2 regions of the Streptomyces sp. P9(2023) genome follow, and region 1 is predicted to be linked to the other one. Evidence: riboswitches for the same ligand, from Rfam matches in the RefSeq annotation. Region 1 holds a riboswitch; the other holds the start of a gene.
What was found. Region 1 has a riboswitch for thiamine pyrophosphate ahead of thiC (phosphomethylpyrimidine synthase ThiC). Riboswitches for the same ligand answer to the same signal wherever they lie in the genome.
Positions count from the first base shown of each region.

Region 2: another riboswitch for thiamine pyrophosphate. It lies ahead of thiO (glycine oxidase ThiO); the one in region 1 lies ahead of thiC (phosphomethylpyrimidine synthase ThiC).

Region 1 covers NZ_JAUPWM010000028.1:44,840-52,576, forward strand. Annotated here, with positions in the region: gene Q5762_RS27420 (metallophosphoesterase) at 1-155, shown strand, start outside; gene Q5762_RS27425 (hypothetical protein) at 315-1,172, shown strand; gene Q5762_RS27430 (VWA domain-containing protein) at 1,194-2,594, opposite strand; gene thiC (phosphomethylpyrimidine synthase ThiC) at 2,726-4,510, opposite strand; TPP riboswitch at 4,504-4,651, opposite strand; partial or broken gene Q5762_RS27440 (YibE/F family protein) at 4,723-6,071, shown strand; gene Q5762_RS27445 (SsgA family sporulation/cell division regulator) at 6,147-6,581, opposite strand; gene Q5762_RS27450 (helix-turn-helix domain-containing protein) at 6,720-7,490, opposite strand.
Region 2 covers NZ_JAUPWM010000003.1:290,452-298,188, forward strand. Annotated here, with positions in the region: gene Q5762_RS06195 (HAMP domain-containing sensor histidine kinase) at 1-247, shown strand, start outside; gene Q5762_RS06200 (hypothetical protein) at 264-1,091, opposite strand; gene metF (methylenetetrahydrofolate reductase [NAD(P)H]) at 1,143-2,060, opposite strand; gene thiE (thiamine phosphate synthase) at 2,195-2,845, opposite strand; gene Q5762_RS06215 (Rv2175c family DNA-binding protein) at 2,937-3,302, opposite strand; gene Q5762_RS06220 (FAD-dependent oxidoreductase) at 3,345-4,559, opposite strand; gene Q5762_RS06225 (hypothetical protein) at 4,588-4,941, opposite strand; TPP riboswitch at 4,996-5,108, shown strand; gene thiO (glycine oxidase ThiO) at 5,106-6,263, shown strand; gene thiS (sulfur carrier protein ThiS) at 6,260-6,460, shown strand; gene Q5762_RS06240 (thiazole synthase) at 6,466-7,260, shown strand; gene pknB (Stk1 family PASTA domain-containing Ser/Thr kinase) at 7,363-7,737, shown strand, end outside.

The sequences.
Region 1 (7,737 bases):
TCCTCGGCCAGGTCGGCACCGAGGACGGCGAGGGCGGCTCGGGCCCGATCGTCGACGGTCCGCACGTGTACGCGGACGGTCTGGCGATCGCCATGGACGGCGGTGTGACCATGGCCGGAAAGCTGCTGGTCGTCCAACTCCCCCTGCATGGCTGACGCATAACGCTGCGCATCCGGGGAAGTCGATTTCAGGAAACCCCCTGTCACCCTGTGCCATAACCGCAATACCATCGGATCATCCGTAGCAGGCTCTCCTCCGTTTCCGCCCAACTGGCCGGTTCCCACGGTCAATACGGCCCTACGGAGCATCGGGGGATGCACATGAATGTGGCTCCGCACCTGCTGACCGAGGATCGTGCCGAGTACGAGCGCATCCTCGACGACGCACTGCGCACCGCGCACGACCATCCGGATCTCGCCGAGATCGGGAAGCAGCTCACCGCCCAGCAACTGCGCACGATGGCGCTGAGCGCGACGGCGCTGATCACCGCCGCGGCGGCGATCGAGTACGACCACTTCGTGAAGGTCCGCGAAGAGGTCCGCGCGCCGAGCGGTACGAGTGTCATGAGCGCGGTCCTGGCGGCGGACGGCAACGGGGCGAGCGACGGTCCGGGTCCCGGTGTCGTCGCGATCGTCACGGTCCTCGCGCCGGTCCTCGCGGGCCCGGCCGCACTGATATTCCTGCTGGTCGGCGCCGTGCTGAAGGTGGTCGCCCCCAGCCTCACCTTCGCCGACACCCTGCTGACGGCGGCCTGGTTCTTCGGTGCCGTCGCCGCCGCCGGTCTCTTCTGCGCCGCCGTCGGGCTGCTGGTCACGGCCCTGCGCAACCGCTCCACGGAAGTGGCCGCGAGCGATCCGCCCCGTACCGAGGCGGACGAGGAGCTGTCCCGGGCCCGCGAGGCCTGGCGCCGCGCCCTGCTGGAACGGGGCATCTTGCCGTTCCTGCGCGAGGCGCTCGCCACCCCGGGCCCCGCGGCCCCGCCGCCGGTAAACCCGCAGTCCGTACCACCACCGTCCGTGCCACCGCCCCGCACCGACCGCATGCCGAAGATCGGCTACAGCGGTCCGGACTTCAGCAGCCCGAACGAGGGCTCGTCCGGCAACCGCCCGAGGTTCACCAGCCCCGACTTCACCAGCCCGGACTTCGGCCCTCCGGACCACCGGCCGGAATGAGCCACGCCGTCGCGGTCCGGTTCAGAGGATCCCGGCCCGTCCGGCGGCGGTGATCCAGGACGGGAACTCGGACAGCAGCCGGTCGTACAGCTCGGCGTCGGGCACCCTGCCGATGTCGTCGACCGCGAAGAATCCCACGTTGTCCACGCGTCGGCCGGACATGGTGTCGAACCGCTCCAGCACCCCGTAGTTCGACCGCCCCAGGCCGACGAACTGCCAGAAGATCGGTTCCTCCACCGCGTCCCGCAGCTCCCGCTCGATCTGCGCGTCGCGGTACACACCCCCGTCGGAGAAGAACAGCACCAGCGTCGGGACGGCCACCGGATTCTCCCGGACGAAGTCCCGGACCTGGGCGATCGCCTTCTGCTCCTCGTTCTGGATCCCGACATCCCGCATGTCGAGCTGACCGGGCGCCAGCCCGCTCCGCGGCCGCCGGCTCCGCCGGAAGAGGCCGAGCTCACCGACCCGGACATGAAGCCGCAGCCACTCCGGGAGTTCGCCCAGGCGCAGATCGGGCAGCCGGGCGGCGTTCGAGGCGAAGGTCCAGGCCTGCATCTCCCCGTCGTCGTCCAGCTGCGCGGCGACGGCCGCCATCCGCTCCACGACATCGGCGACGATGCCCTTGGTGTAGAGGAAGGACATCGAACCGGAGGCGTCGAGGACGAGGACGACGCGGGCGGTGACTCCGGCCGCACCGTGCTTCCACAGGCTCACAGCCACCTGCTCCTTGCGCAGCGACAGCCGCTTACGCATGTCGACGGGCAGCCGCTCCACATCCTTCTCGAAGCGCGGCCGGCCGGGGGCGGGGGCGGCGGGGGCGGATGCCGGTTTCGGTGCCGATAGCGGTGCCTGTACCGAAGCCGAAGCCGATGCCGGTGCCGAAGCCGGTGCCTCGTCGACGCTGATTCCGAAGTCGGTGGCGAGCCCGGCGAGCCCGGAGGCGTACCCCTGCCCGACCGCCCGGAACTTCCACTGCCCCGCCCGCCGGTACAGCTCGCCGCCGATGAACGCGGTCTCCGTCGTCGCCGTCATCGCGAATCGGGCCAGTTCGGCCCCTGTACCGGAGTCGAGCAGCCGCAGCGTCAGTCCGGACATCTGGCCGAACGTCCCGCCGTCCGCCGACGCGCACAGCACCACCCGGTCGACGGCCGGTTCGATCCCCCGCAGATCCACCTCGACGGTGTCGCTGGTCACGCCCTCCCCCTGCCGTTTCCCCAGGTGTCGTACGGCCCCGGAAGGGTGGGCAGGCTGGTTGTAGAAGACGAAGTCGCCGTCGTCGCGCACCCGTCCCGCCGCGGTGAGCAGCAACGCCGAGGCATCGGCGTCGGGCGCCCCCGCCCCGGCGGACCAGGAGAGCTCGGCACGCACCACGGGCGAGCCGACCGGAAGGTTGGCGCCCTTGCTCAGGGAAGTCGCTGTCATGCCGTCAGTCTGCCCAGCGCGGCGCGCTACGGGAACGGGTCCGCGATCCCCTCGTGGATCGCGGACCCCGTACGACGACCGCTCCGACCGCTACCTCGGCCGTTCCGACGGCCACCCGGCCGTTCCGGCCGCTACTCCGCCAGCGGCAGGTACACCCGGTTGCCCGCGGCCGCGAACTCCGCGGACTTCTCCGCCATACCGGCCGAAATCTCGTCCGCCTTGAGGTCACCGCCGTGCTCCCGGCGAATGTCCTGCGAGATCTTCATCGAGCAGAACTTCGGACCGCACATCGAGCAGAAGTGCGCGGTCTTCGCCGGCTCGGCCGGCAGCGTCTCGTCGTGGAACTCGCGGGCCGTGTCCGGGTCGAGCGCCAGGTTGAACTGGTCCTCCCAGCGAAACTCGAAGCGGGCGTCCGACAGCGCGTCGTCCCACTCCTGCGCCCCCGGGTGCCCCTTCGCCAGGTCCGCCGCGTGCGCCGCGATCTTGTACGTGATGACGCCGGTCTTCACATCGTCGCGGTTGGGCAGGCCCAGGTGCTCCTTGGGCGTCACGTAGCAGAGCATCGCGGTGCCCCACCAGGCGATCATCGCCGCGCCGATGCCCGAGGTGATGTGGTCGTACGCGGGCGCGACGTCCGTGGTCAGCGGGCCGAGGGTGTAGAACGGCGCCTCCTCGCAGATCTCCTGCTGGAGGTCGATGTTCTCCTTGATCTTGTGCATCGGGACGTGCCCCGGGCCCTCGATCATCGTCTGGACGTTGTGCCGCTTGGCGATCGTGTTCAGCTCGCCCAGCGTGCGCAGCTCCGCGAACTGCGCCTCGTCGTTGGCGTCCGCGATCGAGCCGGGCCGCAGGCCGTCACCCAGCGAGTACGTGACGTCGTACGTCGCCAGGATCTCGCAGAGCTCCTCGAAGTTCGTGTAGAGGAAGTTCTCCTTGTGGTGCGCCAGGCACCAGGCGGCCATGATCGAGCCGCCGCGCGAGACGATGCCGGTCTTGCGGCGGGCGGTCAGCGGCACGTACGGCAGCAGCACGCCGGCGTGGACCGTCATGTAGTCGACGCCCTGCTCGGCCTGCTCGATGACGGTGTCCTTGTAGATGTCCCAGGTCAGCTCCTCCGCCCTGCCGTCCACTTTCTCCAACGCCTGGTAGAGCGGGACGGTGCCGATCGGGACGGGGGAGTTGCGCAGCACCCACTCGCGGGTGGTGTGGATGTTGCGGCCGGTGGACAGGTCCATGACCGTGTCGGCGCCCCACTTGGTCGCCCAGGTCATCTTCTCCACCTCCTCCTCGATCGAGGAGGTGACGGCGGAGTTGCCGATGTTGGCGTTGACCTTCACCAGGAACCGCTTGCCGATGATCATCGGCTCGATCTCCGGGTGGTTCACGTTGGCCGGAAGGACGGCACGGCCCGCCGCGATCTCCTCCCGTACGACCTCGGGGGCGACGTTCTCGCGGATCGCCACGTACTCCATCTCCGGGGTGATCTCGCCCCGGCGGGCGTACGCGAGCTGGGTCACCGCCAGGCCGCCGCGGCCCCGGCGGGGCTGGCGCGGGCGGCCCGGGAAGACCGCGTCGAGGTTCTTGAGGCCCCCGCGCGGCGAGGTGTGCTTGATGCCGTCGTCCTCGGGGCGGACCGGCCGGCCCGCGTACTCCTCGGTGTCGCCCCGCCCGATGATCCAGTTCTCGCGCAGCGGCGGCAGGCCGCGCCGTACGTCGGTGTCGATGGTGGGGTCGGTGTACGGACCGGACGTGTCGTACAGCGTCACGTCCTTGCCGTTGGTGAGGTGCACCTGTCGGACGGGCACCCGGAGGTCGGGGCGCGAGCCCTCGACGTACCCCTTGTGCCAGCCCGGCTTGCGCTCGTCCTGGCCGGCGTTCTCGCTGGTGGCAGGCGTGCGTGCATCCTGAATGGTCATGAGACCGATCTCCCTACGCCGGCATTACCCGGTAACAGGTTCGGCGGTCGGCGCAGCCTCCTCCCGTACGTACGTCCAGTACGCACGTACGGTGATCAGCGCCCTCTCAGCCCGGTGCTCCGAGCTCCCGCGTGTGCAAAGGTGCCACCACGCTAGCGGCAATCCGGCCGTGCTGAACAGTGGGCCCCCGCCGTTCTTGCGATGATCGGTCGGTGACTTCCTCGCAGGAGACCCCAGAACCCGACGGTCATGGCGACCACGACGCACCTGGCGACGCGGGCCACGGGCACGGCCACACCCACAGCCATGGGCCCGCCGCACCCGTCTCCCGGCATCTGCGCAGGGTCATCGCCGCCATCCTGATCCCGTTCGCCACCGCGGTGGTGGTCGGTATGGCCGTCCTGTGACCGGGGGGCGCTCCGGAACACGAGCGCACCGGCGTCGGCTTCGACCGGCAGACGTACCAGGGCAAGGTCGTCTCGGTCGAGGAGGTCGACTGCCAGGATGTGAACGCCGCCCAGGTCCCGCCGACCGGCGACACCTCGACACCCGAGGGGCGCGAGGCGGTCAACGCCCAGCAGGGGCGGTGTGAGAAGGCGACGATCGAGGTCACGAGCGGTCCGGAGAAGGGCCGTACGTTCACCGAGATCGTGCAGCCGGACGCGCCGCGCCAACTGGACGAGGGGCAGAGCGTGGTGGTGGCGTACGCCCCCGACGCCCCGCGTGACCTGCAGTGTTCGGTGACGGACGCGAACCGCAAGGTCCCGCTGACGGTGCTCGCCCTGATCTTCGCGGTCGCGGTCGTGCTCGTCGGCCGGATGCGCGGCGTGATGGCGCTGATCTCGCTCGCGGTGAGCTTCCTGATCCTGACCTTCTTCATCCTGCCGGCGATCCTCCAGGGGTCTAATCCGCTGGTGGTCGCGGTGGTCGGGTCGAGCGCGATCATGCTGATCGCCCTCTACATGTGCCACGGCCTCTCCGCCCGGACCTCGGTCGCGGTGCTCGGGACCCTGATCTCGCTGCTGCTGATCGGGCTGCTCGGCTCGCTGTTCATCGACTGGGCCTCGCTGAGCGGCAACACGGACGACAACACCGGTCTGATCCACGGGCTCTACCCGGAGATCGACATGTCCGGTCTGCTGCTGGCGGGCATCATCATCGGCTCGCTGGGCGTCCTCGACGACGTGACCGTGACGCAGACCTCGGCGGTGTGGGAGCTGCATCAGGCCGATCCCCGGCTTGGACCGCGCGGGCTGTACCGGGCGGGCATCAGGATCGGCCGCGACCACATCGCGTCCGTGGTGAACACCCTGGTCCTCGCGTACGCCGGTGCGGCCCTGCCCCTGTTGCTGCTCTTCTCCATCGCGCAGAGCAGCGTGGGGACAGTGGCCAACAGCGAGCTGGTCGCGAAGGAGATCGTCCGCACGCTGGTGGGGTCGATCGGTCTGGTGCCTCGGTGCCGGTCACGACCGTTCTCGCCGCGCTCGTCGTCTCGGCGGACCGGCCTGGAACGCCGGAGAAGCGTTCAGCCAGGGGCGGCCGCCGCCGCTTGGCGAAGTAACCGGACGGGGCTGGTCCTGGGGCTGGGGCTGGGGCTGGGGCTGAGCGGCGGCCTGGCCTAGGCGGGCCGGCCCGCTCAGCCGGCGTTCTCCTCTGCAAGAATCCGGCCGAGAGCCGCCTCCAGGTTGTCCTCGAAGTCGCCCAGTGTCCGTTCCTGACCGAGCGGAACCAACTTGTCCGTACGGTCGAGGAAGGCGACGAGCGGTGGAGCGCTGGCCCGGAACAGGGCCCGGTCGCTGCCGACCTGGAGCCGGATGGCGACGTCCGAAAGACCCTCGGGGTCGGTCGGCGCGATGTGCACATCGCCGTCCCCGCTGGGTCGGTTGATCCCGTCGAGCAGCAGCTCCCGGCCGAACGCCCAGGTCACGGGCGCGTCTCCGGGAAGGTGGAACGTCATCCGCACCGCGTAGGGATCCCGGGTCTCGTAACGCAGTTCCACCGGGATCCTGAAGGAGAGCTCCTCGGAGACGAGGAAGCTCATCAGGACCTCGGCCTGAACGGACTCTCGCATCATGTACCCCGCAGTAGATGGAGCAGTTGTGTAAACACGGCTGCTGAAAGCTGTGATCAAAACGGCCAGGAATGATCCCCCTTGGCCTTCTTGACGCAATCGTGCTGGAAGGGCTAGCAGATCACAAGGAGTGATTTTTCAGATACTGATAGAGAAAGCGAAGGAGCTGAGGAGCCTTCCGATCTCGTTACGTAGCCGATCGACTGCGGGCAGCAACCGTTCTTCCTGGTGAAGGGGCACGGAAATCGCCATGGCGGCCGCGGTGGACCCCGCGGTGATGGGAATCGCGGCACAGACCGTGCCGAGCGCATATTCCTGACGCTCCACCAGGGGCTCCATTCGCCCCATAGCGCCCAAACGATCCAAAAGCGCACTCTGGTTACTCAGCGTGTACGGAGTGATGGCTTCCACTGGATGGCGGTCGAGGTGGTCTTGACGACTCTTCAGATCCAGTTGGCTGAGCAGACACTGACCGATCGCGTGCGCGTGACCCGTCTCGCGGAAGTCGGCCCACTCGTCCACGGCGGGGGCGGCGGGGGTGTCGGCGACGGCGACGAGCTCGATCTCGCCCTCGCGGTAGATCGCGAAGTAGACGGGGACCCCGATCTCGTCGCGCCAGTGCGCGAGGGAGTCCTCGATCTTGGTGCGACGATTCTGCAGAACTCCGCCACCGGCCAGACGACCTGCCGCGTCGCCGAAGACGAACACACCTTTCTCGCGGCGCAGATAGCCCTCGTGGGTCAGGGTGCGGAGCAGGTGGTACGCGGTGGGCAGCGGGAGTCCCGCTTCCCGGGCCAGTTGCTTGGCGGGGGCTCCGTCCTCGTGGGAGCCCACGGCCTCCAAGAGTCTCAGCGCCCGCTGCACCGAGCCGATCAGCGTAGGAACGGCGGACTGCGTAGCCGTGGCCAAAGGTCACCCCCAGGCGTGACGACGGGTGCCGTACACCCGCCCGCGGGGGCCGCCCCCGCGCGCCCGCCGCGGCCTGGGAACCGGTGGGGTCCGGTGGGCGGACCCGCCCGGGACGGGTGGACAACCGCGGATCGGTGCGATCAGTGCGGAGGGCTACGCCAGTTTTCCCCGGGGCGGCAGAGATTTTCCACTCTAATGGCAGCCCCCAGGCCTGACCGTGGTTTCAAAGGCTGCGTCCCCCGGCCGG
Region 2 (7,737 bases), on a different contig from region 1:
CGACGCGAGCGTGCTGCGGGTCGAGAACACCGGCCATCGGCTCCCACCGGAACTGGTACCGACCCTGACCGAGCCCTTCCAGCGCGGAACGGAACGCGTACGCACCGACGAACACGCCGGCGTCGGCCTCGGCCTGGCCATCGTGCACAGCATCGTCCGCGCCCACGACGGGACCCTCGACCTCACGCCCCGCCCGACCGGCGGTCTCATCGTGACGGTCCGGCTTCCCCTACGGGACGACCTTTAGGACCGGTCGGTGCCGGTCAGTACCGGTACTGCTGGTCGTTGTCGTAGCCGTAGAACTCCTGGCCCTGCTGCGGCGGCGGGGCGCTCTGCTCGCCGTCACGCTGCTGCGGCACCCAGACCCCGCCGGGCGGCGTGTCGTAGGCGTACGAGGGCGCGTACGGGTCCTGGTAGGGCTGCTGGCCACCGGTGCCGTAGTCGTACGCGGCGTACTGCTGGCCGTCCGTGCTCGGGCCGATGTACGGGTCCGAGTAGGCGGCGTACTGCTGCTGGCCGGTGCCGTAGCCGTAGGCCGGCTGCTCGTAGCCGGGCTGCTGCTCGTACCCGGGCTGCTGCTCGTACCCGGGCGTGCCGTAGCCGCCGTCGTATCCCCCGTAGGAGTGCTGCGGGGTCTCGGCGTGCGCCTGGGAGTGGTCGTACGCGGGGGTGTAGACGCCGTACTGGCCGGTGTCGTCGGGCATCGGCTCGGGCGCGTAGACGGCCGCGGTCTCTCCGGGCGCGGGGTCGGCGGCCTCGTAGGAGAGGTCGCTGACCTCCAGCGTCGGTCCGGCCTCGGCGGGCGGGGCGGACTTGCGGCGCCGGCTCGCGCCGGGGCTGCCGCCGATCGCCCAGCCGGTGGAGAAGCCGCGGCGGAAGGAGAGGGTCACATAGGTCTGGCCGACGGCGAAGGCCACCGCGCCCACGACGATCACCGCGACGGACGGCAGCAGGACGCCGATGACGACGCCGAGGAAGCCGGAGAAGGCGAGCAGGCGCCAGCGGAGCCGCGCCTTGTACTGCAGAAGCACCTCACCCAGCAGCCACAACGCGACGACACCGAACGCGATGTAGAGGACCGTCCACCCCATGCCCGCCCCTCTCCTACGGCCACCGCCTCGGGTCTGGGGCGGGTACGCCGGTCACGACTGCACGTGCAGTCCGAGATTCTCGTAGATCTCCAGCGTCGCGGTGGAGTTGTTCAGCGTGATGAAGTGCAGTCCGGGGACACCCTCGGAGAGCAGCCGCGCGCAGAACTCCGTCGCGAACTCGATGCCAATGGAGCGTACAGCGGCCGGATCGTCCTTGACGGCGAGGATGCGGTCTTTCACATCCGACGGGAAGAGAGCGTTGCTCAGCTGGGGCAGCCGGTCGAGGGTCTTCACGTTAACAACAGGCATGACTTCGGGGATGATCGGCGTCTCGCAGCCGGCCTTCACCACGCTGTCGCGCATCCGCAGGTAGTTCTCCGGGTCGAAGAACATCTGGGTGATCGCGTAGTCGGCGCCGGCCCGGCACTTGTCCACGAAGTGACGGATGTCCGTGTCCCAGTCGATGGAGCGCGGGTGCATCTCCGGGAAGGCGGCGACGCCGACGCAGAAGTCGCCGGACTCCTTGATCAGCCGGACCAGGTCGGCGGCGTACCGGACGCCCTCGGGGTGCTCGATCCACTCCCCCAGCGGGTCGCCCGGCGGGTCGCCGCGCAGCGCGAGCATGTTGCGGATGCCGGCGTCGGCGTACTGGCCGAGGACGTTGCGCAGCTCGGCGATCGAGTGGTCGACGGCGGTGAGGTGGGCGACGGGGGTGAGGGTGGTGTCGCCGGCGATCTTCTGGGTGGCCTTGACCGTGCCGCCGCGGGTGGAGCCGCCGGCGCCGTAGGTCACGGAGACGAAGCTCGGGCCGACCGCCTCGACCCGCCGCAGGGCGTTCCAGAGGCTCCGTTCGCCCTTCTCCGTCCGGGGCGCGAAGAACTCGAAGGAGTACGACGGCTTGCCGGAGGCGAGGATCTCGCGGACCGTGCGTGCGCGGTCCGAGCGGGTGGAAGCGGTACCAAGGGCCATACGGGCAGGTTAGACGGGGTGCTGCGGCCGACGAAGCGGTGTCCGAGTGATGGACACCGATTTGGACACCGGTGCGGACGCGGTTGCGGACACCGCGTCCGACAGCAGACGGTCACCGTCCGCTACACCGTCCGCTACGCCGTACGCTCGCGGACCCGCTTGGCCAGCCGGGCCGTGGCCGCGGCCGGGTCGTCGGCCTCGGTGATCGCCCGGACGACGACGATCCGGCGGGCGCCCGCGTCCAGGACCTCGTCGAGAGTGGTCTCGTCGATGCCGCCGATGGCGAACCAGGGCCGGTCCTGCTCCAGGGCGGCCGCGTACCGCACGAGGCCGAGGCCGGGGGCGTACCGGCCGGGCTTGGTGGGGGTGGGCCAGCAGGGGCCGGTGCAGAAGTAGTCCACGCCGGGCTCGGCGGCGGCCGCGTCCACCTCGGACTCGCCGTGGCAGGACCGGCCTATGAGCAGGTCCTCGCCGAGGATCGCCCGGGCGGCGGGCACCGGCAGGTCGCCCTGGCCCAGGTGCAGCACGTCGGAGCCGATCGCGTGGGCGACATCGGCCCGGTCGTTCACGGCGAGCAGCTTGCCGTGCCTGCGGCAGGCCTCGGCGAAGACGGCGAGGTGCTCCAGCTCCTCGCCGGCCTCCATGCCCTTGTCGCGCAGCTGCACGATGTCCACGCCGGAGGAGAGCACGGCGTCGAGGAAGGCGGGCAGGTCGCCCTGGCGCCTGCGGGCGTCCGTGCAGAGGTAGAGCCGGGCGTCGGCGAGCTGGGCGCGAGGCGTGGACATGGGTGGGATCCCCCCGTCGGTGCGGTGGCCCGAGGGGGCCGGGCGGACCCGGCCCCCAGGGGCCTCCTGTGGTGTCTTCGGTACGTGTGCGTCAGACGGCGAGCGCCTGGGCGCGGCGCTTCACCTCCGTGCCGCGATTCTCGCTGAGGGCCTGCGCGGGCGTGCCCGGCAGGCTCGGGTCGGGAGTGAAGAGCCACTCCAGCATCTCTTCGTCGGTGAAGCCGTCGTCCCTCAGGAGGGTCAGGGTCCCGGAGAGGCCCTTGACCACCTTGTCGCCGTCGATGAAGGCGGCGGGCACCTGAAGCGCCTTGTTCTCGCCGCGTCGTACGGCGATGAGCTGGCCCTCCTTGACCAGCTGCCGCACGCGCGTCACCTCGACATCGAGCATTTCCGCGATGTCGGGGAGGTAGAGCCAGGCGGGGACGAGAGCATCAGTTCTTGCGTCAATCTCGGTCACGGGACAAGCCTGCCATCCCGGACTGACAGTCGGTAGTCGGGCCTAGCCGACTGCCGCCTTCAGAGGGACGGAGGGGTCGGCGGCGCGCTCCGGATCGAGCCGGGCGGCCGACTCGATCAGCTTGCGGCCCTGGGTCAGGTCGCGGGGCCGGCCGACGGCGAGCAGGGCGACGAGGGCGCCGTCGCGCAGCCAGAGGACGGACCAGGCGGGATCGGCCGGGTCGCCCCGGCGGACCAGCTCGGCGGCTCCGGTGTGGTGTCCGGCGTACTGCACGAACCGGCCGAACTGCTCGGACCAGAAGTACGGCACCGGGTCGTAGACCTGGGGGGTCTCGCCGATGATGTCGGCCGCGACGGTACGGGGGCCCTGGAGGGCGTTGTCCCAGTGGTGGACCAGGAGCCGGGCGCCGTAACGGGCGGAGGGGAAGGAGGCGCAGTCGCCGACGGCGTACACGTCGGGCAGGGAGGTGCGCAGCCGGTCGTCGGCGGTGACGGAGCCGTCCTCGCCCAGGGCGATGCCTGAGCCGTCGAGCCAGCGGGTGGCGGGCCGGGCGCCGATGCCGACGACGACCGCGTCGGCGGGCAGCCGCCGACCGTCGGCGAGGACGACCGTGCCGGGTTCGACGCGGTCCACGCGCGCGTGGGTGAGGAGTTCGGCGCCGCTCTCCTCGTACCAGCGGGCCATCGGGGCGGCGACCTCGGCGGGCAGCGCGCCGGCGAGCGGCCGGTCGGCGGCCTCCACGACGGTGACCGCGCACCCCGCCTCGCGGGCGGCGGTGGCGAACTCGGCGCCGATCCAGCCGGCGCCGACCACGACGATGTCGTGGCGCCGCTCCAGGACGGGCTTGAGGCGGGCCGCGTCGTCCAGGGTGCGCAGCAGATGGACGCCGGGGACACCCTCGGTGCCGGGCAGGGTGACCGGTTCGGCGCCGGTGGCGAGGACCAGGACGTCGTACGGGACGGGTCCGGCCTCGGTGTCGATCTCGTGGGCGTCGGCGCGCAGGCCGGTGACGTCGAGGCCGAGGCGCAGGTCGATGGAGAGGGCCTCGAAGTCGACGTCGAAGGCGGAGTCCTCGGCCTTGCCGAGGAGGACCGCCTTGGACAGCGGCGGGCGGTCGTAGGGCTGGTGGGGCTCGGCCCCGATGAGGATGACGGGTCCGGTGAACCCCTGTTCGCGCAGGGCGACGGCGGTCTGTACCCCCGCCATCCCGGCGCCCACGACGACGACCCGCTGCTCTGCCTGCTTCTGCTCGCTCACCCGATCACCTTAACTTTCTGACGCACCGTCAGGAAGGCAGACAGTCAGGCAGCTGCTCCACGACGCTGGTGCCGGAGCCCTCCTGGGACTCCCATGCCCAGCTCTCCTCCAGCCGAACGCGCCCGTCCGGCAGCTCCGTCACGGTGGAGACACAGCACCCGGAAGATGTCGTTCCGTCCCGCTTCAGCTGTACGTAACGGAAGTCGAGCCGGTCCCCCGCGCGCGTGCCGACGAGAAACCCGCGCACCACGTCACCGCCCGCGTACTCGGCCCAGATCCGGCCGTCCTCCTCGTGGTACGTGAACCGGGTCCGCGTCCCGACCTGTCCGGGGGCCTGGTCGGCGACGGGGGCGAGGGTCAGACCGTCGAGAGATCGCGCCACGGTGAAGGCTCCCTTACTGGGCGTCGGAGGCGAGGGTTAGGCTGGCCGTCAACGTAGAGCACTCGCGGGAGCCCGGACGCACCGGGCTGAGAGGGAGGCTGGCCGGCCTCCGACCGTACGAACCTGATCCGGGTCATGCCGGCGAAGGGAGGGGCTGGACGCCCATGTCGCGTACATCCGACGTCCTCGTCATCGGGGGCGGAATCATCGGCCTGGTCACGGCCTGGCGGTCCGCGCAACGCGGGCTGCGCACCACGGTCGTGGACCCCGAGCCGGGCGGCGGGGCCGCCCGGGTGGCGGCCGGGATGCTGGCCGCCGTCACCGAACTCCACTACGGCGAGGAGACCCTGCTCGCCCTCAACCTCGCATCCGCGCGCCGCTATCCCGCGTTCGTCGCCGAACTCCAGGACGCCACGGGCCACGACGTCGGCTACCGCGCCTGCGGCACGCTCGCGGTCGCGCTCGACGCCGACGACCGCGCCCATCTGCGCGATCTGCACGCCCTGCAGATCCGCTCCGGCCTGGAGTCGGAGTGGCTCAGCGGGCGCGAATGCCGCCGTCTCGAACCGATGCTGGCGCCGGGGGTGCGCGGCGGACTGCGGGTCGACGGCGACCACCAGGTCGACCCGCGCCGGCTCGCCGCCGCCCTGGTCACCGCGTGCGAACGGGCCGGGGTGGTCTTCCACCGGGGCCTCGCCGAGCGGCTGACGACGGTACGGGACCGGGCCACCGGCGTCGCCGTCGCGGACGGCGGCCCGCTGGCGGCGGACCAGGTCGTCCTTGCCACCGGCAGCCTCAGCGGCCGGCTCGCGGGCGTACCGCCGGAGGTCCTGCCTCCGGTACGTCCCGTCAAGGGACAGGTGCTGCGGCTCACCGTGCCACCCGCGTACGCGCCGTTCCTGTCCCGGACCGTCCGGGCGGTCGTGCGCGGCAGCCACGTCTATCTGGTGCCGCGCGAGAACGGCGAGCTGGTGGTCGGCGCGACCAGCGAGGAGCTGGGCTGGGACACCACCGTCACGGCGGGCGGGGTGTACGAGCTGCTCCGCGACGCCCACGAGCTCGTCCCCGGCCTCACCGAGCTGCCACTCACCGAGACGCTGGCCGGCCTGCGCCCGGGGTCGCCGGACAACGCCCCGCTGCTCGGCCCGACCGCGCTCGACGGCCTCCGTCTGGCCACCGGGCACTACCGCAACGGCGTCCTGCTCACCCCGGTCACCGGCGACGTCATGGCCGAGTTCCTCACCACCGGCGTGCTTCCGGACGAGGCCCGCCCCTTCACTCCCCGCCGCTTCTCCCCCGTACGTCAGGAGCAGCCCGCATGAACGTCTCCGTCAACGGCGAGGCCCGCGTCCTCGCCGCGCCCACGACCCTCGACGCCCTGGTCACGACCTTGACCGCCGCGCCCTCCGGCGTTGCGGCGGCCGTCAACGAGACCGTCGTACCGCGCAGCCAGTGGTCCGCGACCGTCCTCGGCGAGGGCGACCGGGTCGAGGTCCTCACCGCCGTGCAGGGGGGCTGAGCGCCATGTCCGACGACACCTTCCTCCTCGGCGGTACGGAGTTCGCCTCCCGGCTCATCCTGGGCACGGGCGGGGCCCCGAGCCTGGACATCCTCGAACGCTCGCTGGCCGTCAGCGGCACGGAGCTGACGACCGTCGCCATGCGGCGCCTCGACCCGACCGTGCGGGGCTCGGTCCTCTCCGTCCTGGAGCGGCTCTCGATCCGCGTCCTGCCGAACACGGCGGGCTGCTTCACGGCGGGCGAGGCGATCCTGACCGCCCGCCTGGCCCGGGAGGCGCTCGGCACCGACTGGATCAAGCTGGAGGTCATCGCCGACGAGCGGACCCTGCTGCCGGACCCGATCGAGACGCTCGACGCGGCGGAGACGCTGGTGGACGACGGTTTCGTCGTCCTGCCGTACACCAACGACGACCCGGTCCTCGCGCGGAAGCTGGAGGACGTGGGGTGCGCGGCGATCATGCCGCTCGGCTCCCCGATCGGCTCCGGGCTCGGGATCCGCAACCCGCACAACTTCCAGCTGATCGTCGAGCGCGCGGGCGTGCCGGTGATCCTGGACGCGGGCGCCGGGACGGCCTCGGACGTCGCGCTGGCGATGGAGCTGGGCTGCTCGGCGGTCATGCTCGCCTCCGCGGTGACCCGGGCCCAGGACCCGGTGCTGATGGCGGAGGGGATGCGGCACGCGGTGGAGGCGGGCCGCCTCGCCCACCGGGCGGGCCGGATCCCCCGCCGCCACTTCGCCGAGGCCTCCTCCCCGACGGACGGCCGAGCGACTCTGGACCCGGAACGCCCGGCGTTCTGAGCCAGGCTCCGGTCACGCCGAGGCCGTGCGTCGCGTCACAGGTGTGCAGCGGTCGGGGCCGGTGGGGACGGGGTGTCCTCACCGGCTCGTAAACTCGTGGCCGTGGACACGACCCTTCAGGACCCCCTCGTCGGGCAGCTGCTCGACGGCCGCTACCGCGTCGACGCGCGCATCGCCGTCGGCGGGATGGCCACGGTCTACCGGGCCGTCGACACCCGCCTCGACCGGGTGCTCGCGCTCAAGGTGATGCACCCGGCCCTCGCCACCGACGCCGCGTTCGTCGAGCGGTTCATCCGCGAGGCCAAGTCCGTCGCCCGGCTCTCGCACCCCAACGTGGTCGGGGTCTTCGACCAGGGCGCGGACGGCGCGTACGTCTACCTCGCGATGGAGTACGTCGCCGGGTGCACGCTCCGCGACGTGCTGCGCGAGCGCGGGGCGCTCCGCCCGCGCGCCGCGCTCGACATCCTGGAGCCGGTG